Regions from separate parts of the Variovorax sp. V15 genome, predicted to be linked through region 2. Evidence: predicted binding sites of a transcription regulator. Region 2 holds the regulator's gene; the other holds the start of a gene.
The links. The regulator NrdR, encoded in region 2, represses ribonucleotide reductase genes. The targets are predictions, from matches to a motif close to CACNANATNTNGTG.

Region 1 (11,738 bases), 2.9 Mb from region 2:
GCCGCGGTGCTGCTGGCCATCCTGTTTCCCGGCACGCCGCTGCACGTGACGGCCTCGCCATGGCTGCCGCTGCACCTGGCGCTGGGCATCGCCTCGTACGGCCTTTTCGGCGCCGCCGTGGTGCACGCCTGGCTCATCACCCGCGCAGAGAAGCAGATCCGCCTGGCCGCGGCCGTGGAGCCGCAAGGCGGCGTGCCGCTGCTCACGCTCGAGCGGCTCACCTTCCGCTTCGTCACCGCCGGCTTCGTGCTGCTGTCGGCCACGCTGCTGGCGGGCCTGCTGTTCAGCGAGCAGCTGTACGGCGCCGCCGGCCGTGCCTGGAAATGGGACCACAAGACCATCTTCTCGGTGCTCGCCTGGATCAGCTTCGCGATCCTGCTGATCGGCCGCGCCCGCTTCGGCTGGCGCGGACGGACCGCGCGCCGCGTGCTCTATGCCGGCTCGGCGCTGCTGCTGCTGGCCTACGTCGGCTCGCGCTTCGTGCTCGAAGTGGTTCTCGCGCGCCCCCCCGCCTGAAATGAAATACCTCCTCGTCCTCGCGGTGCTCTGGGTCGCGATCTGGCTCTGGCGCAAGAACCGGCGCGAAGAAATGCACGACGCCATGCGCGAGCGCGCGGCCAAGGCACGGCAACAGCAGCGCACGGCCGCCAGCCAGCCGCAGGCCATGGTGCGCTGCGCCCATTGCGGCCTGCACCTGCCGGAGACCGATGCCATCGCCGGCCCCGGCGGCGCGGTCTACTGCAGCACCGCGCACCGCGAAGCCGCCACGCAGCAATGAGCACGCCCCTGTGGTCGCGCGGCGAGCCGGTCACCGACTGGGACGTGCTCGACCAGGGCCCGGCCGAGAGCTCGGCGCTGGGCCGCCTCTGGCGCGGCTTCATGGGCGCGCGCTGCTTCGTCGCGCTGGTGCTGGTGCTGCTGCAGGGCGTGGCGTTCGCGATCGGCCAGACCATGCAGACGGCGGCCATCGCCGTCTCGGCGCTGTACCTGGCCGCGACATGGCTGGGCATGCGCTACTCGCGCTTCCAGCCGCCGATCCGGGGCTTCGCCGCGTCGTGGCTGATGACCATCGGCATCGACCTGGCGGCCTTCGCCGCCTTGCAGGTGCTGCAGGGCGGCAACGTCAACTACACGCCGCTGTTCGCGCTGCCGGTGCTCATGAGCGCGGTGCTGGGCACCATGATCGTGAGCCTGGGCACCACTGCCACCGTCACGCTGCTGCTGCTGGCCGACGCGGGCTGGCACTGGCTGCAGCAGTCAGCCGATTCGTCGCCGCGCTTCGTGCAGGCGGCGCTCACCGGCACCGGATTCTTCGTGGTGGCGCTGCTCGCGCACGAGATGGCCCGCCGGCTGGCGCGCGAGGAAGCGGTGGCGCAGCGCAACCGCAGCAGCGCGCAGATGCAGGCGCAGGTCAACGACCTGGTGATCGAGACGCTGAGCGAAGGCGTGCTGGTGATCGACGCCGAGGGCCTGGTGCATGCGGCCAACCCCGCGGCCGACGCCATCCTCGGCCAGGGCCTGGCCAGGCTGACGCTGCCCTTCCCGCTGCATGCGCAGCCGGCCTGGCACGCACTCGCCGCGCTGGCCCGCCAGACCTTCGCGCGCCGGGCGCCGCAGACGGAGGAAATTCCGGTGGCGCAGGCGCGCGGCGCGGCGCGCGAGGTGCGCGTGCGCACTCGCCTCACGCCCGCGAGCGAGAAGCGCGCCGACAGCCTGTGCGTGATGTTCCTGCAGGACCTGCGCGAGCTCGAGGCCCGCATCCGCACCGAGAAGCTGGCGGCCATGGGCCGCATGTCGGCCGCCGTGGCGCACGAGATCCGCAACCCGCTGGCCGCCATCACGCAGGCCAGCGCGCTGCTCAACGAAGACCTGACCGACCCCGCGCACCGCAAGCTGACGAGCATGGTGCAGCACAACGCGCAGCGCCTGGCGCGCATCGTGGACGACGTGCTCGACGTTTCCCGCGCGCGCCAGCAGCGCGTGCTCTCGCTCGGCGAGCAGCTGGTGCTCGACCCTGCGGTGCAGGTGCTGGCCGAGGAATGGGTGCGCCAGACGCAGCGCAAGGGCGTGCTCATGTCGTTCGACGCGCCCGCCAGCGAGGTGCGCTTCGATGCCGAGCACCTGCGCCGGCTGATCGTGAACCTGCTGGACAACGCCTCGCGCTACGCCGGCACGCGCGAGGGCTCGATCCAGGTGCTGACCGCGCTGCAGCGCAGCGGCACCAGCCGCCCGAGCCTGATGGTGTGGAGCGACGGCGCACCGCTCGAACCGGCGGTGCAGCGGCACCTGTTCGAGCCGTTCTTCTCTTCGGAAAGCCGCTCCAGCGGACTGGGCCTTTTCCTGTGCCGCGAACTGTGCCGGCGGCACGGCGCCACCATCGGCTACGAGCGCCGCGCGCTGGTGCCGGGCGGGCCCGAGGGCAACGAATTCTTCGTCAGCTTCGCCCCCAGCGAAAACCGGCTGACACAATAGCGCCCGTGAGCAACTCCCCCTCTTCTTCCACCCAGCGGCCGGCGCAGATCCTGGTCATCGACGACGAGCCCGATCTGCGCACGCTGTACGAGCTGACGCTGCTGCGCGAGGGCTATCGCGTCGAGGCGGCGGGCAGCGTGTCGGAAGCCTGGCAGCACCTGGAGGCCGCGCGCTTCGACGCGGTGATCACCGACATGCGGCTGCCCGACGGGCAGGGCATGGAAATCATCCACCGCATCCAGAAGAATCAGCGCAGCGAGCGCTGCGTGGTGATGACCGCCTACGGCTCCGCCGAGAACGCGGTGGAGGCGCTGAAGGCCGGCGCCTTCGACTACCTCACGAAGCCGGTCGACCTCAAGCAGTTCCGCGCGGTGGTGGCTTCCGCCGTGCAGGCGCGGACGACGCCGCAGCCGCTGGCCAAGCCTGTGCAGGCGACGCCCGCTGGAAGCAACAGGGCCGAAGCAGAGGCGGCGCCCACGTCCGGCACCGGCATCGCCGCGCTCGACCGGCTGGTGGGCGAATCGGAGCCGATGCGGCTGGTCAAGTCACGCATCGCCAAGGTGGCGCGGGGCATGGCGCCGGTGCTGGTGCGCGGCGAATCGGGCACCGGCAAGGAACTGGTCGCGCGCGCGGTGCATGCCTGCAGCCAGCGCAGCGAAGGGCCCTTCGTCGCGGTGAACTGCGGCGCGATTCCCGAGAACCTGCTCGAGGCCGAGTTCTTCGGGGCGAAGAAGGGCTCGTACACCGGATCCTCGCAGGATCGCGACGGCTACTTCCAGGCCGCGCGCGGCGGCACGCTGTTCCTCGACGAAATCGGCGACCTGCCGCTGGCGATGCAGTCGAAGCTGTTGCGCGCGATCCAGGAGCGCAGCGTGCGCTCGATCGGCTCGACGCAGGAAGAAGCCGTCGACGTGCGCATCGTCAGCGCCACCCACAAGGACCTGCACTCCGAAGTGCAGGCAGGCCGCTTCCGGCAAGACCTCTTCTACCGCCTCAACGTGATCGAGATCGCGGTGCCCGCATTGCGCGACCGCCGCGAGGACCTGCCCGCGCTGTGCAACGCGCTGCTTTCGCGCATCGCACAAGACGGCGGGCTGCCGGTGCCGCACCTGTCTGACGAACTGCTGCGCCGCCTCGCGCAGCATCCGCTGAACGGCAACGTGCGCGAGCTCGAGAACCTGCTGCACCGCGCGGTGGCGCTGAACGACGGCGACGAGCTGCATCTGGATCTGATGGGCGGCTTCACGGCCGCGGCCGAAGCTGCCGCGTCCTCCGCGCCAGCCCCGCTGTCGCCCGTCGGTGCCGATGCGCTTGCCGTGCCGGCACCGGCGCCGAGTGCGCCCGTGGTGGCACCGCCCAGGGCCGCGCCGCCGCCGCTGCCCTCCGACCTGCAGGCCTACCTCGACCAGCAGGAGCGCGAGATTCTCGTGCGCGCGCTGCACGAGAGCGGCTTCAACCGCACTGCCGCCGCCGCCCGGCTGGGCATGAGCCTGCGCCAGATCCGCTACCGCATCGCGCGACTGGGCATCACCACGCCCAACGGCGACGATGGTGCGAACAGCAGCCATGCCGACGACTGAAGAAGCCCCCCCGGCGTCTGGCGACGCACTCTGGCGGGCCGGCTGGTACCGCTTCGCGAAAGCCCTGCCCTCTCCCAACTTCGGGCCCCGGCCGCGGGGCGCGCAGATCGACCTCATCGTGCTGCACTCGATCAGCCTGCCGCCCGGCGAGTACGGCGGCGACGAGGTGCAGAGGCTTTTCACCAACCGGCTCGACTGGAACGCGCACCCCTACTTCCAGGCCCTACGCGGGCTGGAGGTTTCGTCGCATTTCTACGTGCGGCGCAACGGCGAACTCTGGCAGTTCGTGAGCTGCGACGACCGCGCCTGGCATGCGGGCGTGTCGTCCTGGCGCGGCCGCGAAAACTGCAACGACTACTCCATCGGCATCGAGCTGGAGGGCCTGGAAGGCCAGCCCTTCGAGGAGCCTCAATACGAGACGCTCGCGAGCCTGTGCGCCGCCATCGCGCAGCATTTTCCGGTCGGGCACATCGCCGGCCACGAGCACGTCGCGCCGGGGCGCAAGCAGGACCCGGGCGCCGGCTTCGACTGGCGCCTGCTGCGCGAACAGCTCGGCTGGAATCCACAGATGTTTCCCGAGCAGGTGATCCGGCGCTAATTTTTTCAATCGCGCGGCGGCTTGCGATGCGACGCTCATGCGCCGCAGCAAAGAGAATCTTTCAAACGCGCGATGCAGCAACCATGCGCCCTGCAGGCCCAAATCGGCCTGCAAGCCACGGCCCATGCGGGTTGCAGGACCATAGGCCAGTATTCATGGGGCATCTTTGCAGGTGTTCTATTGCGGAAGTAATACCGGCAATCCTTGTATCCATTGGAAAACGCTACATCTAGTGGGTTGTACGCCCCGTGCACCCTAGATATAGTGTCCCCCGTCCGGTACCGTACACCGGTGCGGCGCCGGGCCAGGTGCCGCCATCCAACAAGAATTGCCAACTGAGAGGAAGCGAATGCAAACAGCCCTGAACCCCCAATCGACCCCGCGTGCCATCCCCTCCACGCCGTCGCAGCAGCAGCGAGACACTGCTGGCTCCCCCGCCGGCCAGAACCTGGCCCACTACCAGATCATCCGCCGCAACGGCGCCGTCGTTCCCTTCGAGCCGAACAAGATCGCCATCGCGATGATGAAGGCCTTCCTGGCCGTGCACGGCACGCAGGGCGCGGCATCGGCCAGCGTGCGCGAGACGGTCGACACGCTCACGCAGGGCGTGATCCGCGCGCTGGTGCGTTCCCGTCCGGGCGGCGGCACCTTCCACATCGAGGACGTGCAGGACCAGGTCGAGCTCGGCCTGATGCGCGGCGGCCACCATGAGATCGCCCGCGCCTACGTGCTGTACCGCGAGCGCCGCACGCAGGAGCGCTCGAAGCAGGGCGAGCAGGAAGTGCCGGCCGCTCCCGCGCTGCACGTGCTGGACAAGGGCGAGCTGGTCGCGCTCGACCTGAACGAGCTCAAGAGCCTGATCGAGTCGGCCTGCGAAGGCCTGGGCGACAGCATCACGGCCGCTCCCATCGTCGCCGAGACGATGCGCAACCTGTACGACGGCGTGCCGCTCGACGAGGTCTACAAGGCCTCGATCCTGGCGGCCCGTACGCTGATCGAAAAAGACCCCGACTACACCTTCGCCACCGCACGCCTGCTGCTGCACACGATCTTCAAGGAGATCATCGGCCGCGAAGTGCTGCCCGCCGAACGCGCATCCGCCTACGCCGACTACTTCCCGCAGTTCATCAAGAAGGGCGTGGACAACGACCTGCTCGACGAGAAGCTGCTGCAGTACGACCTGCCCCGCCTGGGCGCGGCCCTGAAACCCGAGCGCGACAACCAGTTCGACTACCTCGGCCTGCAGACCCTGTACGACCGCTACTTCCTGCACGTGCGCAAGACCCGCATCGAGCTGCCGCAGGCCTTCTTCATGCGCGTGGCCATGGGCCTGTCGCTCAACGAGATCGACCGCGAAGCGCGCGCCATCGAGTTCTACGAGGTGCTGTCTTCGTTCGACTTCATGTCGAGCACGCCCACGCTGTTCAACGCCGGCACGCTGCGCTCGCAGCTGTCGAGCTGCTACCTGACCACGGTGCCCGACGACCTGGACGGCATCTATGAGTCGATCAAGGAAAACGCGCTGCTGTCGAAGTTCGCCGGCGGCCTGGGCAACGACTGGACCCGCGTTCGCGCGCTCGGCAGCCACATCAAGGGCACGAACGGCGAATCGCAGGGCGTGGTGCCCTTCCTGAAGGTGGTGAACGACACGGCCGTGGCCGTGAACCAGGGCGGCAAGCGCAAGGGCGCCGTCTGCACCTACCTCGAAACCTGGCACCTCGACATCGAGGAGTTCCTGGAGCTGCGCAAGAACACCGGCGACGACCGCCGCCGCACGCACGACATGAACACAGCCAACTGGATCCCTGACCTGTTCATGCGCCGCGTGATGGAAAAGGGCACCTGGACGCTGTTCTCGCCCTCCAACGTGCCCGACCTGCACGACCTGTTCGGCGCCGAGTTCGAGAAGGCCTACGTCGCCTACGAAGAGAAGGCTGCCCGCGGCGAGATCAAGCCGAGCCGCACCATCCAGGCCACCGATCTGTGGCGCAAGATGCTCACGATGCTGTTCGAGACCGGCCACCCCTGGATCACGTTCAAGGATGCCTGCAACGTGCGCTCGCCGCAGCAGCACGCCGGCGTCGTGCACTCGTCCAACCTGTGCACCGAGATCACGCTGAACACCAGCGACACCGAAACCGCCGTGTGCAACCTGGGTTCGGTGAACCTGCTGCAGCACCTGAAGGACGGCAAGGTCGACCAGGAGAAGCTGAAGAAGACCGTGTCGACCGCGATGCGCATGCTCGACAACGTGATCGACATCAACTACTACGCCGTGAAGAAGGCGCGCGACTCGAACCTGCGCCACCGTCCGGTCGGCCTGGGCCTGATGGGCTTCCAGGACGCGCTGTACGAACTGCGCATTCCCTACGCTTCGCAGGAAGCCGTGCAGTTCGCCGACGAGTCGATGGAAGCCATCTGCTACCACGCCTACTGGGCCTCGACCGAGCTGGCCAAGGAACGCGGCAAGTACTCGAGCTACAAGGGCTCGCTGTGGGACAAGGGCGTGCTGCCGATCGACTCGCTCGACCTGCTCGAGAAGCAGCGCGGCGGCTACGTCGAGGTCGACCGCTCGGCCACCCTCGACTGGGACGCGCTGCGCTCGAAGATCAAGGCCGACGGCATGCGCAACTCGAACTGCGTGGCGATTGCTCCGACCGCGACCATCTCGAACATCATCGGCGTGGACGCCTCGATCGAGCCCTGCTTCGGCAACCTCTCGGTCAAGTCGAACCTGTCGGGCGAATTCACCGTGATCAACCACTACCTGGTGCGCGACCTCAAGCGCCTGGGCCTGTGGGACGACGTGATGGTGATGGACCTGAAGCACTTCGACGGTTCGCTGCGCCCCATCGACCGCGTGCCGCAGGACGTGAAGGCGCTCTACGCCACCGCGTTCGAGATCGAGACCACGTGGCTGGTGGAAGCCGCCGCGCGTCGCCAGAAGTGGATCGACCAGGCGCAGTCGCTGAACATCTACATGGCCGGCGCATCGGGCAAGAAGCTCGACGACACCTACAAGCTCGCATGGCTGCGCGGCCTGAAGACCACGTACTACCTGCGCACGCAGAGCGCGACGCACGCAGAGAAGTCGACGGTGCAGTCGGGCCGCCTCAACGCGGTGTCGTCGGGCAACGGCGAAGCGACTTCTTCCTCCGGCATGAGCGCGCTCGAAGCCGCTGCTGCTGCGGCAAAGGCGCAGATGAGCGCGATTCCCGCCACCGACATCGCGTTCTGCGGCGTGGACGATCCGACCTGCGAAGCGTGCCAATAAACGCTTCGGTGCTCGCGACAACAACTCAGTGAGGTGCTCGCGAAATCGCGCGACGTTCAATCAATCAAGGCATTGACTGACATCGCGCGATGCATGCGAGCAACATAACAACCACATAAATGGCGTGCGATGTGAACGAGCACTTTGCAACTCACATCGTTACTCCGATAATTTGAGCATTGGATTTTTCTATGTTGACCTGGGACGAAGAAGTCAAGCCCTCCTTACCAAAGGATATGCAACAAGGTTTGCAGCACCACAACGCATCGACCGGCGGATTGCCCGCAGGCCGTTCGGTGGACGCTCCGGCTTCGTCTTCGATTGCGCAACCCGCCCTCCGCACCTTCAGCACGCTCGATGACGGCGCGCAGGTGCGCCCGGTTGCCACCGCCGCTCCTGCAGCAGCAACGCCCGCAATCGCCGCCCAATCCACCCAGCGCGTCAAGGCTTCGGACAAGCGCATCATCAACGGCCAGACCGACGTCAACCAGCTGGTGCCGTTCAAGTACAAGTGGGCGTGGGAGAAGTACCTCGCCACCTGCGCCAACCACTGGATGCCGCAGGAAGTGAACATGACGCGCGACATCGCGCTCTGGAAAGATCCGAACGGCCTGAGCGAGGACGAGCGCCGCATCGTCAAGCGCAACCTCGGCTTCTTCGTGACCGCCGACTCGCTGGCCGCCAACAACATCGTGCTGGGCACCTACCGCCACATCACGGCGCCCGAATGCCGCCAGTTCCTGCTGCGCCAGGCTTTCGAGGAAGCGATCCACACGCACGCGTACCAGTACATCGTAGAGTCGCTCGGCCTGGACGAGAGCGAGATCTTCAACGCCTACAACGAAGTGCCGTCGATCCGCGAGAAGGACCAGTTCCTGATCCCGTTCATCGACGCCATCAGCGACCCCAACTTCCACACCGGCACGCCCGAGGCCGACCAGAAGCTGCTGAAGTCGCTCATCGTGTTCGCCTGCCTGATGGAAGGCCTCTTCTTCTACGTCGGCTTCACGCAGATCCTCGCGCTGGGCCGCCAGAACAAGATGACCGGCGCCGCCGAGCAGTACCAGTACATCCTGCGCGACGAGTCGATGCACTGCAATTTCGGCATCGACCTGATCAACCAGCTCAAGCTCGAGAACCCCGGCCTCTGGACGGCGGAGTTCAAGGCGGAGATCAAGGCGCTCTTCCTGCGCGCCGTCGAGCTCGAATACAGATACGCCGAAGACACCATGCCCCGTGGCGTGCTCGGCATGAACGCCTCCATGTTCAAGGGCTACCTGCGCTACATCGCCAACCGGCGTGCACAGCAGATCGGCCTCGAAACGCTCTTCCCGAACGAAGAAAATCCGTTCCCGTGGATGAGCGAAATGATTGACCTGAAGAAAGAGCGCAATTTCTTCGAAACCCGCGTGATCGAATACCAGTCGGGTGGTGCGCTCTCCTGGGATTGAATCTTTCGAAAAGAATTAATGAATTCAAGAATTGCCCTTGCCACCGATCGCGCCGAAGAGCGCGGCATGGACGAGGGCTCAGGTGTTCATGGTGCTGGAGCAAAGATTCCAACACCATGAATCGCTTCACGTTACCCAACGTGCGTGGAGTGCTTCAATAGGTTGATTTTTTCAACTTGATCAAGGAGAAATAGAAATGGCAACTGCAAAGAAAGCTCCGGCTAAGAAAGCCGCTGCAAAGAAGGCTCCGGCTAAGAAGGCCGTCGCCGCCAAGAAGGCTCCTGCCAAAAAGGTAGCCGCCAAGAAGGCACCGGCCAAGAAGGTCGCGGCCAAGAAGGCTCCGGCAAAGAAGGTAGCAGCGAAGAAGGCAGCACCGGCGAAGAAGGCCGCTGCCAAGAAGGCTCCTGCCAAGAAGGCCGTAGCGAAGAAGGCTCCTGCCAAGAAGGCCGTAGCGAAGAAGGCGCCTGCGAAGAAGGCCGCTGCCAAGAAGGCGCCTGCGAAGAAGGCTGCTGCCAAGAAGGCCCCTGCCAAAAAGGCTGCGGCCAAGAAAGCCGCGAAAAAGCCTGCTGCCAAGAAGCCTGCTGCGAAGAAGGCTCCCAAGGCCGCTGCTCCTGCCAAGGCTGCCGCCGTAGCGCCTGCCCCTGCGGCGCAAACGACGCTGAACCCCCAGGCAGCCTGGCCGTTCCCCACGGCCAGCAAGCCCTGAGTTTCTCAGCGGCCTTGAAGGCAAAAAGCCCGGCACCTCACGGTGCCGGGCTTTTTTTATCGCCCCTATCGCCCTTCCAGGCGCTCTCTCAAAGAGAAGATCAGACGCCCAGCGCCTTGCGATCGATCTCGTAGTTCTGCGGGCCACGCTGCGCAATCTTGATCGCGCCGACCTTGTTGCCCAGCGCCGCGCACTGTGCGAGCGGCCAGCCCTTTTCCAGACCGAAGAGCAGCGCGCCACGCCATGCGTCGCCGCAACCCGTGGGCTCGACCACCTCGGTGGCCACCACGCCCGGCACGTGCTCGCGCTCGCCATCGGTCCAGATCTCGCAGCCCTCGGCCGCCAGCGTGACCACGAGGCCGCGCACGCGCCTGGAGATCTCCGCAAGGCTCCAGCCGGTGCGCTGCGACAGCATCTTTCCTTCGTAATCGTTCACCACCACCCAGCTCGCCAGATCGACGAAATGGCGCAGCGCCTCGCCGTCGAACATCGGCAGGCCCTGGCCCGGATCGAACACGAACGGGATGCCCGCTGCGGCGAACTGCTCAGCGTGCTGCAGCATCGCGTCGCGGCCATCGGGGGCGATGATGCCGAGCTTGATGTCCTCGCGCGCAGCCACCTTGGTGACGTGCGCCTGCTGCATCGCGCCGGGGTGGAAGGCGGTGATCTGGTTGTTGTCGACGTCGCTCATGATCATCGCCTGCGCGGTGAAGGTGTCATCGAGCTGGCGCACGAACTCCGTGCTGATGCCCAGCGAGCGCATGCGCTCGAGGTACGTGGCGCCGTCGCTGCCCAGCGTGGCCATAGGCAGCGCCGTGCCGCCCAGCGCATTGAGGCTGTAGGCGATGTTGCCCGCGCAGCCGCCGAAGTCGCGGCGTAGCGTCGGCACCAGGAACGACACATTGAGGATGTGCAACTGATCAGGAAGGATCTGGTCGGCGAACCGGCCCTCGAAAGTCATGATGGTGTCGAATGCGAGGGAACCGCAAATCACTGCTGCCATGGTTAGCCGTTGGTGTGTTGAGTGATGGATGAAAGCGAGAAGGACACACGCGCGCACGCGCCCCGCTCAGGGATAGAAAGCCTCGACGCGATAGCCCGCGACGGGCGGCAGCGCCGCCGCTTCCGAAGCGGACAAGGTCAGGGGCAGCGAGGCCGCGCGATCCGCGCGCGCCTGCAACACGGCCGGAGCGCCGTAGTCCGCCGGCATCAGCACGCGGCGCACCACGGCGCGCTCCTGCGTGTCGAGCAGCGAGAGCTCGACGGCCGGCATCGCGAGCGGCACCGTGGCGCCGTTGCGCAGGGTGAAGCTCAGGCGGTAGTCGTTGCCGCCGCTCTTCTCGCGCGCGAAGGCCGCGCCTTCGATCACGATGTCGCCGATCTGGCGCAGCGCGCCGAGCTCGCAGCCGGTGTACTGGCACAGCGCCGCAAGCGCGGGCCGCAGGTTGGGCTGGCGCGCGACGATGCCGTCCCGTTCATGGCGAACGATCTGCAGAACCAGCAACAGCGCCGCAAGAACCGCCAGCAGGACCAGCAGCACCCGCACACCCCTGCGCTGCCAGAAGCCCGGTGCCTTTTCCAGCGGCTCGTCGTCCTCCGCGAAGGGATGCCCCGGCGGCGGCTCGAAGATCGGCGAGAGCACCGGATCGGGCTCGTC
Region 2 (11,738 bases):
GACCAGCGACTCGACGCGGCTGCGGTGCTCGATGAGCGCGGCGATGGTGCCGATCTTCAGGCCGTGCTCCGCCGCGAACACCTGCAGGTCGGGCAGGCGGGCCATGGTGCCGTCCTCGTTCATCACCTCGCAGATCACCGAGGCGGGCGAGCAGCCGGCCATCGCGGCGAGGTCGCAGCCGGCTTCGGTATGGCCGGCGCGCATCAGCACGCCGCCGTCCACAGCCTGCAGCGGGAAGATGTGGCCGGGCTGCACCAGGTCGGCGGCCACGGCGTTGGGTGCCACGGCGGCCTGCACGGTACGCGCGCGGTCGGCAGCCGAGATGCCGGTGGTCACGCCCTCGGCCGCCTCGATGGAGACGGTGAAGGCGGTGGAATGCTTGGCGCCGTTGCGCTGGACCATCGGCGGCAGCTGCAGCCGCTCGCACATCTCGCGCGAGAGCGTCAGGCAGATCAGGCCGCGCGCATGGCGGGCCATGAAGTTGATCGCCTCGGGCGTGATGTGGTCGGCCGCGATGACGATGTCGCCTTCGTTCTCGCGGTCTTCCTCGTCGACCAGGATCACCATGCGGCCGGCGGCGAGCTCGGCCACGATCTCCTCGACTGACGAGATCGGGGCTGGGGCGCGCGCGGCGCGGGTAGCGGCGCCGATCGGCGTGACGGAGGCGTTCATTGGGAGATGTCCTTGGATGGAGTCGGTGCGAGCACGCCCGCCTGGAGCATGCGCTCCACGTAGCGCGCCACGGTGTCGATTTCGAGGTTGACCTTCGAGCCGGCCTTCAGGCCGCCGAGGGAGGTGTTCTCGACGGTGTGCGGGATCAGGTTGATGCTGATCTCCGCGCCGTCGGCGACGTCCGTGACGCTGTTGACCGTGAGGCTCACGCCGTTGACGGTGATCGAGCCCTTGTAGGCGAGGAAGCGGGCCAGCGCGGGCGGTGCGACCACGCGCAGCTCCCAGCTTTCGCCGACCGGCTCGAACTTGCTGACGCTGCCGATGCCGTCGACGTGGCCCGAGACGATGTGGCCGCCGAGGCGGTCGCTCGCGCGCAGGGCCTTCTCGAGGTTGATGCGGCTGCCTTCGTCGGTCAGGCCGGCGGTCTTGTCGAGGGATTCGGCCGAAATGTCGATGGTGAACTGCTGGCGCTCGGGAGCGAGCGTGGTGACCGTCATGCAGGCGCCATTGAGCGCGATGCTGTCGCCGAGACCGACGTCGTCGAGGTAGCCCGCGGGCACCTCGACGCTGAGTCTCTTGCCATGGGAGGAGGTGGTGCCGAGGTCGTGGATGGCGGCGATGCGCCCCACGCCGGTGATGATTCCGGTGAACATCCCGGCATTTTCGCAGAGAACGAAGGGGCTACGCGGCGGGCGGGCTAGAAGGCATCCCTTCCGGCGATCCTGGCGACGATGCGCAGGTCGGGGCCGATCTGCTCGAAGTTTCGGAATTCGAGGGGCAGGGCGCCCGCCAATTCAGTCAGCGGGCCGCCGGCGTGAATGCCGGAGGCGATATCCAGTCCGTCGCCGATCAATTTCGGCGCCAGATAGACCAGCAATTCGTCGACCAGGCCTTCGCGAAGCAGCGAGCCATTGAGCTTGTGGCCGGACTCGACGTGCAATTCATTGACCTCGCGGCGGGCAAGATCCTTCAGCATCGCCACCAGGTCGACCTTGCCCTGCGCATTGGGCAGGCAGGTGACCGTGGCGCCGCGCGCCTCGAGGGCGGCGGCTTTCCGTTCATCCTGCACCGCCGCGTAGATCCAGACTGGGCGGCCGGGCATGAAGAGCTTCGCGCCCGGGGGGGTCTGGAGCTGGCTGTCGACCACCACCACGCGCGGCTGCCGCGTAGTCTGCACGAGGCGAACGTCGAGCCTGGGGTCGTCCTCGATCACGGTGCCCACGCCGGTCAGCACCGCGCTCGCGCGCGCCCGCCAGGCGTGGCCGTCGGCGCGTGCGGGCTCGGACGTGATCCACTGGCTCACGCCGTTGCGCAGGCCGGTCTTGCCATCGAGCGAGGCCGCGACCTTGAGCCGCACCCACGGCGTCTTGCGGACCATGCGGCTGAAGAAGCCGAGGTTGAGCTCCCGTGCGTCGTCGGCGCCGGGTCCGACCTCGACTTCGACCCCGGCGGCGCGCAGCCGCTCGAAGCCTTGGCCGGCGACCAGCGGATTGGGGTCGGCCATCGCTGCCACCACCCGGCCCACGCCGGCCGCCACCAGCGCATCGCAGCACGGGCCGGTGCGGCCGTGGTGGGAGCAGGGCTCCAGCGTGACCCAGGCCGTCGCCCCGGCAACCGAATTGCCCCGCGCCGCCGCATCGCGCAGCGCCATCACCTCCGCATGCGGACCACCGACCTGCTGGGTATGGCCCTGCCCGATCACCGTGCCGTCGGAGGCCACCAGCACGCAGCCGACGCGGGGGTTCGGATCGGTTTCCGGGCCGGCCTGGCGCGCGAGATCCAGGGCCTGAATCATGAAATTCGGATTTTCTTTTGTCATTCTTTTGTTAAATCAATTGCCTTGCAAATGTCAATTTCGAAATCCATCGAAAACAATTCGCCGCCAATCCATTTGTTCTGACCGCCTGTCGCGCAATTGGCGTTATTGGCCGGCCGACGGTCAATCGGATAAATAGAATTCGCGCCCATCGAAATCAGGGAGGAACGCCCGTCCGGCACGCAGGTGCAAGGCGGCGGGCGGCACGATATGGACAACAACGGATTCTGCGCGTCCGAACGAGGCTTCACGCTCATCGAGATGATGGTCGTGATCGTACTGATGGCCGTGATGCTGGGATTGGCGCTGCCGAGTTTCAACGGCCTCGTCGAACGGTATCGGGTCGAAGCCATGGCCAAGGCGCTGATGGCGAGCATCGCCGACGCCCGCGCCGAGGCGGCTCGCCGAGGGGTGAAGGTGACCATGCAGCAGCGCACGGGGTGCCAGGGCCGGGACTGGAGCTGCGGCTGGGAGACGCTGGTCGGAAGCGGCGACGCCGCCGAATTCCTCAAGCGCCAGGACCCCGACGGCCGTGTCTCCATCGAGAAGGGCGCGGCTGGCGCTATGTCGTTCGACCCCATGGGCTACTCGACCGGCGGGGGCCGTTTTCGCCTTCGTCCGGCCGACAGCGCGGATTCATCCAAGATCGTCGCGGTATGCCTTTCGCTCGGAGGGCGCATGCGGCTGGTGAAGGCGGACGGCGCATGCTCATGAAGCGCCTTCGCGTTCGCCGGGTGGGGCAGGTGCAGTGGGGCTTCTCGATGATCGAAGCGCTGGTCGCGCTGCTCGTGCTATCGCTGGGCCTGCTGGCGCTGGCCGGCTTCCAGGTTCGCGTGCTGGTCGACAGCGTCGGCGCGAGCAACCAGAACCTCGCGATGCAACTCGCCGGCGACATGGCCGATCGCATCCGCGCCAATCCCGCAGCAGCGGCGACGACGCCCAGCAAGTACGTGACAGACTGGTCGGCCGCAGCAGCCAGCGGCCCCAAGCCGTCCTGCGAGGGAGCCAGGGCTGCATGCAATGCCGCCGAACTGGCGGCGCACGATATCTGGGGCTGGAAGCGCGCGGTAGCTGCTGCCTTGCCCGGCGGGGTGGCCGACGTGAAGGCCAGCGCGACGGCGGGCGGCATGCTGTTCTTGCATGTCGCCTGGGACGAGCCGGCAGTGCTCGACCCGATCGCACCCGACCCGGACTGGAAGTGCCCCACGGGCAAGGCCTGCCTCGAAGTCGCCGTCGCGGTGCCGCAGCCATGAAGCGCCGAACGCCATCCGGCTTCACGCTGGTCGAGTTCCTCGTCGCGCTGGTCGTCGGCATGCTGATCGTGCTGGCCGCCATCGCGGCCATGCTCGGCACGCGCAGTACCGCCATGACCGGCGACGACGTCAACACGCTCAACCAGTCCTCGGCGCTGGCTTTCAGGCTGCTGGGCCAGCAGATACGGCAGGCCGGCTATATCCCCATCGATCCCACCGAGCCGCTCTACTACTTCAGCACCAGCGCCGACCGGGGCACCAACCTGACCGCCGAGCCCGCCTTCTTCGCGATCAAGGGCGTGGAGTCCGCGGACGGCTCCAACGACAAGCTGAAGCTGGGCTACGCGCCGAACCCCGACTATTTCAAGGACTGCCTGGGCCAGGAGCCGGGGCGTGCTTCGGGCGGCGAATACGACCGGGCCGATCCCGAAGCGTGGGGCAATGCGCGGCTCATCACCAGCGAGTTCTCCGTGTCGAACTACACGCTCAGGTGCCAGGGCAGCGGCAATGCGACGCCGCAGCCGGTCATCGACGGCGTGGAGCGCTTCGACGTCATGTATGGGGTCAGCGGCACGTCCGGAAACCGGCAGGTGGCGGGCTACGTGAAGGCCGACGACGTCGGCGCGGGCTTTCGCGACGTCCGGACGGTACGCATCTGCCTGCAGCTCGTGGGCACCTCCAGGAGCAGCCCCGCAGGCAACCATGTCGACTGCGACGGGGTCGCCAGGACGAGCAGCGACGGCAGGCTGCGGCGCGTCTACACGGCAGTGTTCTCGCTGCGCAACGACCTGGGGGCGCTGTGAGCATGGCGCGAAGCACGATCGGCACCCGCAGGCTGGCCCGCGAACTGCCGGCGCAGCATGGCTTCACGCTCTTCATCGTGATGATCATGCTGCTGCTCTCGGCGCTGCTGCTGATCGGCGGGGCGCGTACCGCGGTGCTTCTCGAATCGATGGCAGGCAACCAGCGCGAGTACCAGCGCGCCTTCGAAGCCGCCGAGGCGGCGCTGCTGGATGCGGAGCGCGACATCCGGCAACTGGCCTTCGATTCCGCGAGCAAGACCTACGTGGCGTGCTCGGCGCTCGCCACGGCGCCTTGCCGAAAGGCGGAGGACGGTCGCGTCTTTCCCGACCGGGATACGGGCTGGGTCACCGTCTACATGAACGACGGCCCCAACAGCTGCGATCGGGGCATCTGTTACTTCTCGGAAGCGGGTTCTGTCGCTGCCGCCCACGGCAGCGAGGCCTACCGCTTCTGGCGCGCAGATGCCTACAAGGCGAAGTCCGCCAGGTACGGCGAGTTCACCGGAGCGCCCAAGGCCAGCAGGCCGGCGCTGGCCGGTGCCAGGTACTGGATCGAGGTGATCGACCGACGGAACAGCAAATACCCGCTGTATCGCATCACGGCGACTGCCACGGGACTGCGCAGCACCGGCAAAGACGGCGCGACGAAGGTCGAGCTGCAGGTGTCCTTCGATCCGGACCCGGTCTCCGGGGTGAATTGAGAGTGGGGAGGAAGAGGGATATGAAGACCAAGACTTTTTCGAGGGGCGCCGTCGTGTGCGGCCTGATGCTGGCGCAGACCGCGGCCTACGCGGCGCAGTACCCGCTTTCGCAGATGCCTCGCAGCACGGCGGTGGGGGAGCCAGTCCCGAATGTGATCGTGTCGGTCGACAACACGAGCCGCATGGCCGTCGGAGACGACATCGGAGCTGTGAAGGCCGCGCTCAGGGAGGGGCTTTCCGAGGCCAGCATCCCGAACGGCCGGATTCGCCTTGCCTGGCAGGCGCTGGAACAGGGGGACGTGGATCGAAACTGCGCTGCATTCCTGAATGACAAATTCCCGTGCCGGATAGGTGGTCGCGTCAACGCGAACCTGATGCGTGTGCTGGACGGCACGCACCGCAACAACTTCATGGCCTGGCTGAGTGGCCTGCAACTTTCCGGCTCGGGGGCTGCGGACCGGATGATGATCCGTGCCGGCGACTACATGAAGACCACTGATCAGTACAGCCCTTACTCGGACGACCCGGGAGTGAAAGGTGCTACGCAGTCTGGCTGTCGCAGGTCTTTCCATATCCTTTTGACGGACGGGTTCGGACGCATCGGCAGAACGCAGGGCTTCGGGAACGAAGATGGAACGCGTCGCCTCTTGCCCGACTCCGTGATCTATGAGCCGCGAGCACCGTACAAGGATAACTTTGGGGAGGGCTGGCAGGGGACGCTGGCGGACTTGGCCTTTCACTATTGGGCCACCGATCTGCAGCCGGGCATACCGAATAAGTTGAAGAAGCTTATTGCCGAAGCTGGCGACGTAAGAGTCGGCGCGACGACCGTGCCCGAATACTGGAACCCCAAGAACAATCCGGCTACCTGGCAGCATCTGACGACCTACACCATCGGGCTCAATACGGTGGAATGGGGTGGGCGACCGTCTATTTCGGCGACCGCGATGCAGCCCACTTACAGCGGGGACTACCCCGGGCTGGTCGATGGCTCGGTCTCATGGCCCTATCACAACCGAGTGGATCTCTGGCATACCGCGCTCAACAGCCGCGGCACGTTCACTCCAGCGTCGAATGCCCAGGCGCTTCGCAACGCCGTCAGATCCATCCTCGGCAGGATACTGATCGACACCAGCACGCCTCTAACCTCCATCGCTGCAAGCGCATCGAGGGTGTCGACCGACACGGCCGTCTATCAGGCCGGCTACGACACGGCCGACTGGTCCGGCAACCTCGGCGCCAAGAAGTTCGGCACCGACGGCAAGCTGGTCGCCAAATCCGACTGGTCGGCGCGCGACCTCCTCGATACCCAAATGGCAAGCGCCGGCGCGCACGACCGGGACCGCGTCGTGCTCAGCTTCTCCGGCACCACCGCCGCGTCGGCGGGCCGCGCGGCGACCACCGGCGCGGGCGTGCCTTTCAGGTGGGCCGACTTGAGCGACGCTCAGAAGGCCGCGCTCAAGGCCAGCACCGACACCGGCGCCGAGAGCACCGCCTTCGGCAGGGCCGTGCTCGACTTCCTGCGCGGCGATCGCAGCAACGAGGGCACCGGCCGCCAGTTCCGCAAGCGCGGCCATGTGCTTGGCGACATCGTGGGCTCCAGCGTCTGGTACGCGGGACAGCCGAAGAGCGGCTTCACCGGCGACGCCTATGCGGCCTTCGCGGCCATCCCCCGCGCGCCGATGGTCTATGTGGGCGCCAACGACGGCATGCTGCATGCCTTCAATGCGAGCACCGGCAAGGAGGCGTTCGCCTACGTGCCCGAAGGCCTCTACGGCACGGCGGCGGCGCCGAATCTCAACCGGCTCAGCGAAGCCGGCTACACCCATCGGTACTACGTCGACGGCAGTCCCTTCGTCGCCGACATCTACATGGGGCAGAAATCCCCGGTCAGGACGACCGACGAGCAGAAGGCGGCGAACTGGAAGTCCTTGCTGGTGGGCACGCTGGGCGCGGGTGGCAAGGGCTACTTCGTGCTCGACGTCACCAGGCCCGAGAACGTCGACGAGCGCAAGGCCGCCAGCATCGCGCTGATCGACACGACCGCGCTTGCGGATGACGACCTGGGCCATCAGTTCCAGCAGCCCGCGCTCGATTCCTTCTCGGGGCGGGCGCTTCAGGTCGCGCAGTTGAGCAACGACCGAAAGGCCCTGATCCTGGGCAACGGCTACAACAGCAAGAGCGAGAAAGCCGTGCTGTGGATCCAGTATCTCGATGGCGACAAGGAGATCCTCAAGATTCCCGCCCCGGCCACGCAGGGGAAAGACACGGGCAACGGGCTGTCCGCGCCACGTCCGGTCGACCATGACGGCGACGGCAAGGTCGATCTCGTCTACGCCGGCGACCTGCTCGGCAATCTCTGGAAGTTCGACCTCAGCAGCACCGACAGCCGCCGGTGGACGGCCACCATCGGGCCCTTCGACAAGCGCCGCGCGGCCGGTTCGGAGTCTGCCTCCGGCCTCGACGACAAGCCGTTGTTCGCGGCAGGCGCCAGCCAGCCGATCACGGCAGCGCCCCTCGTGGTCGGGCATCCCCGAGGAGGCTACATGGTGGTGTTCGGCACCGGACGGCTGTTCGCCTCGGGCGACGAGAGCTCCACTGCGGACCAATACCTTTACGGCATTCGTGACCCGGCCAACGGGAGCTCCGGCACCGCGGCCTCCACCGACCTGGTGGCGCAGACCATCGGGGATACCCCCGTCCACGAAGGCGATACCGAATTGCGCACCGTCTCCCGCAACGGCGTGAGCTTCGGCGGTTCGCAGGCCCGGCGCGGCTGGTATCTGAAGCTGCCGACGGCGGGCGAGCGCGTCGTCTATCCCGGCCAAGCCTTGGGCAGCGGCATCGGCCTGTTCTCGACAACCATTCCTGGATCGAGCAGCAACTCTGTCGACTGCACGGCGGGAACGGGCGACGACGGGTGGTCGCTGCTGATCGACTTCTTCAGCGGCTCCGCGCCGGCGGGCATTTCGTACACCACGGCCGGCGCGGTGGGCGCCTACGCGGGGTTCCGAAACCGCTCCGGCCGAGGCGACCTCGTCCTGCAACCCCAGAACCGGCAGAAGGGCGCCGACGTGATCTGCAATGCCGCGGGCGACTGCAAGTCAGTCACGCGGCCGGACAACGTACGCCGCTTCGGCTGGCGCAGCCTGATCTCGAGCAACTGAAACGGAAACCATGGACAACCATCCCGGAGCACAAGCCGGCCGGCGAACTCGTTCGCGCGGCTTCACGTTGATCGAACTCATGATCGTGACGGCGGTGATCGGTATCCTCGCCGCCATCGCATATCCCAGCTATACGCGTTATGTGCTGCGGGCCAAGCGTGCAGATGCGAAGCAGCAACTGCTGCAGGCGGCGCAATGGAACGAGCGCTACCTGACAGCCAACGGCAGATATCCGCCCACCAGCGTTGCGTTGCCGGCCGGGCTGAAGCAGTCGCCGTCGTCCGGCTCGGCCAGCTACGACATCGGCTATGTCGACAGGAGCGAGAGCAGCTACACCCTGAAGGCCGTACCTCAGGGCGCTTCAGCCGCAGACGAGTGCGGCACGCTCACGGTGAACCATCAAGGAGTCAAGCTGGCCGGAGGACGCACGAGCGTCGCGGATTCGCTGGTTCAGCTATGTTGGACCCGCTGAGGGCCGGCCGGGGAAGGGCGGCAGCGTCGATCAGATGTCGCGCAGCAGCTGCCGGAACTCGTCCACGTCCTCGAAGCTGCGGTACACCGAGGCGAAGCGAACGTAGGCGACCTTGTCGAGCTTCTTGAGTTCGCGCATGACGAGTTCGCCGACCTTGGTCGAGTCGATCTCTCGCAGGCCGCTGGCCAGCAGCTTCTGCTCGATGCGCAGCAGCGCGTTGTCGATCTGCTCGATGCTCACGGGGCGCTTGCGCAGCGCCAGCATCATGGAGGCGCGCACCTTGGTCGAGTCGAAGTCGGCGCGGCTGCCGTCCTTCTTCACGACCACGGGAAAGTTGACGTCGGGCCGCTCGTAGGTGGTGAAGCGCTTGTCGCAGGCGCTGCACTGGCGGCGCCTGCGGACGAAGTCGGCGTCTTCCGAAACGCGGGTCTCGACGACCTGCGTTTCAAGATGGCCGCAAAACGGGCATTTCATGCGGCCAGGACTTCTTTCTTCTTTCTACGGGCCGACAACAGATCAGCGGTAGACCGGGAACCGGCTGGTCAGGGCGTGAACCTTGGCGCGCACGGCTTCGATGTTCGCCGCGTCGCGCGGGTTCTCGAGCACGTCGGCAACCAGGTTGGCAGTGATGCGGGCCTCTTCGTCCTTGAAGCCGCGGGTGGTCATGGCGGGGGTGCCGATGCGCACACCGCTGGTGACCATCGGCTTTTCGGGGTCGTTGGGGATCGCGTTCTTGTTGATCGTCATGTGGGCGCTGCCCAGCACGGCTTCGGCTTCCTTGCCGGTGATGCCCTTGGCGCGCAGGTCGACCAGCATCACGTGGCTTTCGGTGCGTCCGCTCACGATGCGCAGGCCGCGCTGGGTGAGGGTCTCGGCCACGATCTGGGCGTTCTTGACCACCTGCTGCTGGTAGGCCTTGAACTCGGGCGACATGGCTTCCTTGAACGCGACGGCCTTGGCGGCGATCACGTGCATCAGCGGGCCGCCTTGGAGGCCCGGGAAGATCGCGCTGTTGATGGCCTTCTCGTGCTGCGACTTCATCAGGATGATGCCGCCGCGCGGGCCGCGCAGGCTCTTGTGGGTGGTGGAGGTGACGATGTCGGCGTGCGGCACCGGGTTGGGGTACACGCCCGCAGCCACGAGGCCGGCGTAGTGGGCGATGTCGACCATGAAGATCGCGCCGACGTCCTTGGCCACCTTGGCGAAGCGCTCGAAATCGATGCGCAGCGAGTAGGCCGAGGCGCCCGCGATGATCAGCTTGGGCATGTGCTCATGCGCCTTGCGCTCCATCGCGTCGTAGTCGATCTCTTCCTTGTCGTTCAGGCCGTAGCTCACGACGTTGAACCACTTGCCGCTCATGTTCAGCGGCATGCCGTGGGTCAGGTGGCCGCCTTCGGCCAGGCTCATGCCCATGATGGTGTCGCCGGGCTTCAGGAAGGCGAGCATCACGGCTTCGTTGGCCGAGGCGCCGCAGTGCGGCTGCACGTTGGCGGCGTCGGCGCCGAAGATCTGCTTGACGCGGTCGATGGCCAGCTGCTCGGCCACGTCGACGTGCTCGCAGCCGCCGTAGTAGCGCTTGCCCGGGTAACCCTCGGCGTATTTATTGGTGAGCTGCGAGCCCTGTGCGGCCATGACGGCCGGGGAGGCGTAGTTCTCGCTGGCGATCAGCTCGATGTGGTGTTCCTGGCGTGCGTTCTCGGCTTGAATCGCGGCCCAGATTTCGGGGTCGGTCTGTTCGACCAGGATATTGCGTTGGTACATGGCAGTCCTTTGAAGACGAGGTCCTTGTTCTTCAACCAAACAAGGGCTGCCCAGGCGAACGGCTGAACGCCTGTGTGACCAGGCGGTACGCTTCCCAGTGGTATTCCACGTCAGCGCGGGGCACCTTGCAGAGTGCTGCGCCTATCGCCAGTCGCGTACCGGGCGAGTGTAGCTCAGGAGGCTGTACCCGCGCGGCGAAAACTCCTTCAGGAAACGGAGGAGAGCAGGGCCACCTTCGCCGGCTCGCTGCCTTCCTCGCGCTTGGCGGGAGGCGCCGCCACCGGGATCGGCTGCGGACGCACGGTCGGCGTGATCGTCGACGGCGCGCGGCCGTTGGCGACCTGCAGCAGGCGCTCGTGCTCGGCCATCACCTTGGCGGCGTAGCCGCCGTCGTCCTCGAGGTTGGCCGCGCCCACGTAGTAGCGCAGGCCGCCTTCGAGGGAGCCGGCGCGGGCGATGCATTCCTGCAGCACCTTCACACCGACGCGCATGTTGGTGACCGGGTCGAACGCGGTGAGCGTGCCGCCCGCGCTTTCGTACTTGTCGCCGTGCACGCGGGTCATGACCTGCATCAGGCCCTGGGCGCCGACCTGGCTCTGGGCGAAGGGATTGAAGCTGGATTCGACGGCCATGATCGCGAGGATCAGGGTCGGGTCGATCTTCGTGCGCTTGCCGATGCCGTAGGCCTCGGCCACCAGCACGCTCAGCGGCTCGGCGGCCACGCGGTACTTCTTGCTCAGCCAGTAGGCCACGGCCGCCTGCTGCTTGGGCAGGTCGGCGGGGCTCGCGGCCGTGGTGCGCTCGATGGCGGTCGGCTCGAGGTCGGTGGCTTCGGGCGCGGGCTTGCGCGACTGCAGCCAGCCCATCAGCTCCTCTTCGCCGGTCTTGCGCAGGTCGGGCCGCGCCACCAGGGCGAGGGCCGCGAACACGATGGCCAGACCGACCAGTGCAAACCCGTTGTGGGTGATTTCAAAAAAGCCGTCTGCCACGTCGGACAGGAAAGTCCGTAGCCCGCGGGCCGTGACATCAAACGCCTTGTTCATCGCTCTTCCTTTCTGTGCGGCACCCGATTCGCAACGCCATCGAAGGCGAG

Region 1: ACAM57_RS26985 (ribonucleoside-diphosphate reductase subunit alpha) is a predicted target of NrdR. The motif match lies at 4,904-4,917, and genes of this name have one in related genera.

Annotation. Positions count from the first base shown of each region.
Region 1 covers NZ_AP028659.1:5,664,162-5,675,899, forward strand. The annotation lists gene ACAM57_RS26960 (inner membrane protein YpjD) at 1-516, shown strand, start outside; gene ACAM57_RS26965 (PP0621 family protein) at 518-778, shown strand; gene ACAM57_RS26970 (nitrogen regulation protein NR(II)) at 775-2,472, shown strand; gene ACAM57_RS26975 (sigma-54 dependent transcriptional regulator) at 2,478-4,052, shown strand; gene ampD (1,6-anhydro-N-acetylmuramyl-L-alanine amidase AmpD) at 4,039-4,650, shown strand; gene ACAM57_RS26985 (ribonucleoside-diphosphate reductase subunit alpha) at 5,000-7,924, shown strand; gene ACAM57_RS26990 (ribonucleotide-diphosphate reductase subunit beta) at 8,116-9,375, shown strand; gene ACAM57_RS26995 (histone H1-like DNA-binding protein) at 9,572-10,081, shown strand; gene ACAM57_RS27000 (carbohydrate kinase family protein) at 10,182-11,084, opposite strand; gene ACAM57_RS27005 (zinc-ribbon and DUF3426 domain-containing protein) at 11,151-11,738, opposite strand, start outside.
Region 2 covers NZ_AP028659.1:2,794,674-2,806,411, forward strand. The annotation lists gene ribBA (bifunctional 3,4-dihydroxy-2-butanone-4-phosphate synthase/GTP cyclohydrolase II) at 1-672, opposite strand, end outside; gene ACAM57_RS13115 (riboflavin synthase) at 669-1,325, opposite strand; gene ribD (bifunctional diaminohydroxyphosphoribosylaminopyrimidine deaminase/5-amino-6-(5-phosphoribosylamino)uracil reductase RibD) at 1,370-2,467, opposite strand; gene ACAM57_RS13125 (hypothetical protein) at 2,488-2,640, opposite strand; gene ACAM57_RS13130 (GspH/FimT family pseudopilin) at 2,699-3,202, shown strand; gene pilV (type IV pilus modification protein PilV) at 3,199-3,741, shown strand; gene ACAM57_RS13140 (PilW family protein) at 3,738-4,544, shown strand; gene ACAM57_RS13145 (PilX N-terminal domain-containing pilus assembly protein) at 4,547-5,245, shown strand; gene ACAM57_RS13150 (pilus assembly protein) at 5,266-8,412, shown strand; gene ACAM57_RS13155 (type IV pilin protein) at 8,423-8,884, shown strand; gene nrdR (transcriptional regulator NrdR) at 8,915-9,358, opposite strand; gene glyA (serine hydroxymethyltransferase) at 9,401-10,645, opposite strand; ZMP/ZTP riboswitch at 10,687-10,810, opposite strand; gene ACAM57_RS13170 (lytic transglycosylase domain-containing protein) at 10,852-11,688, opposite strand.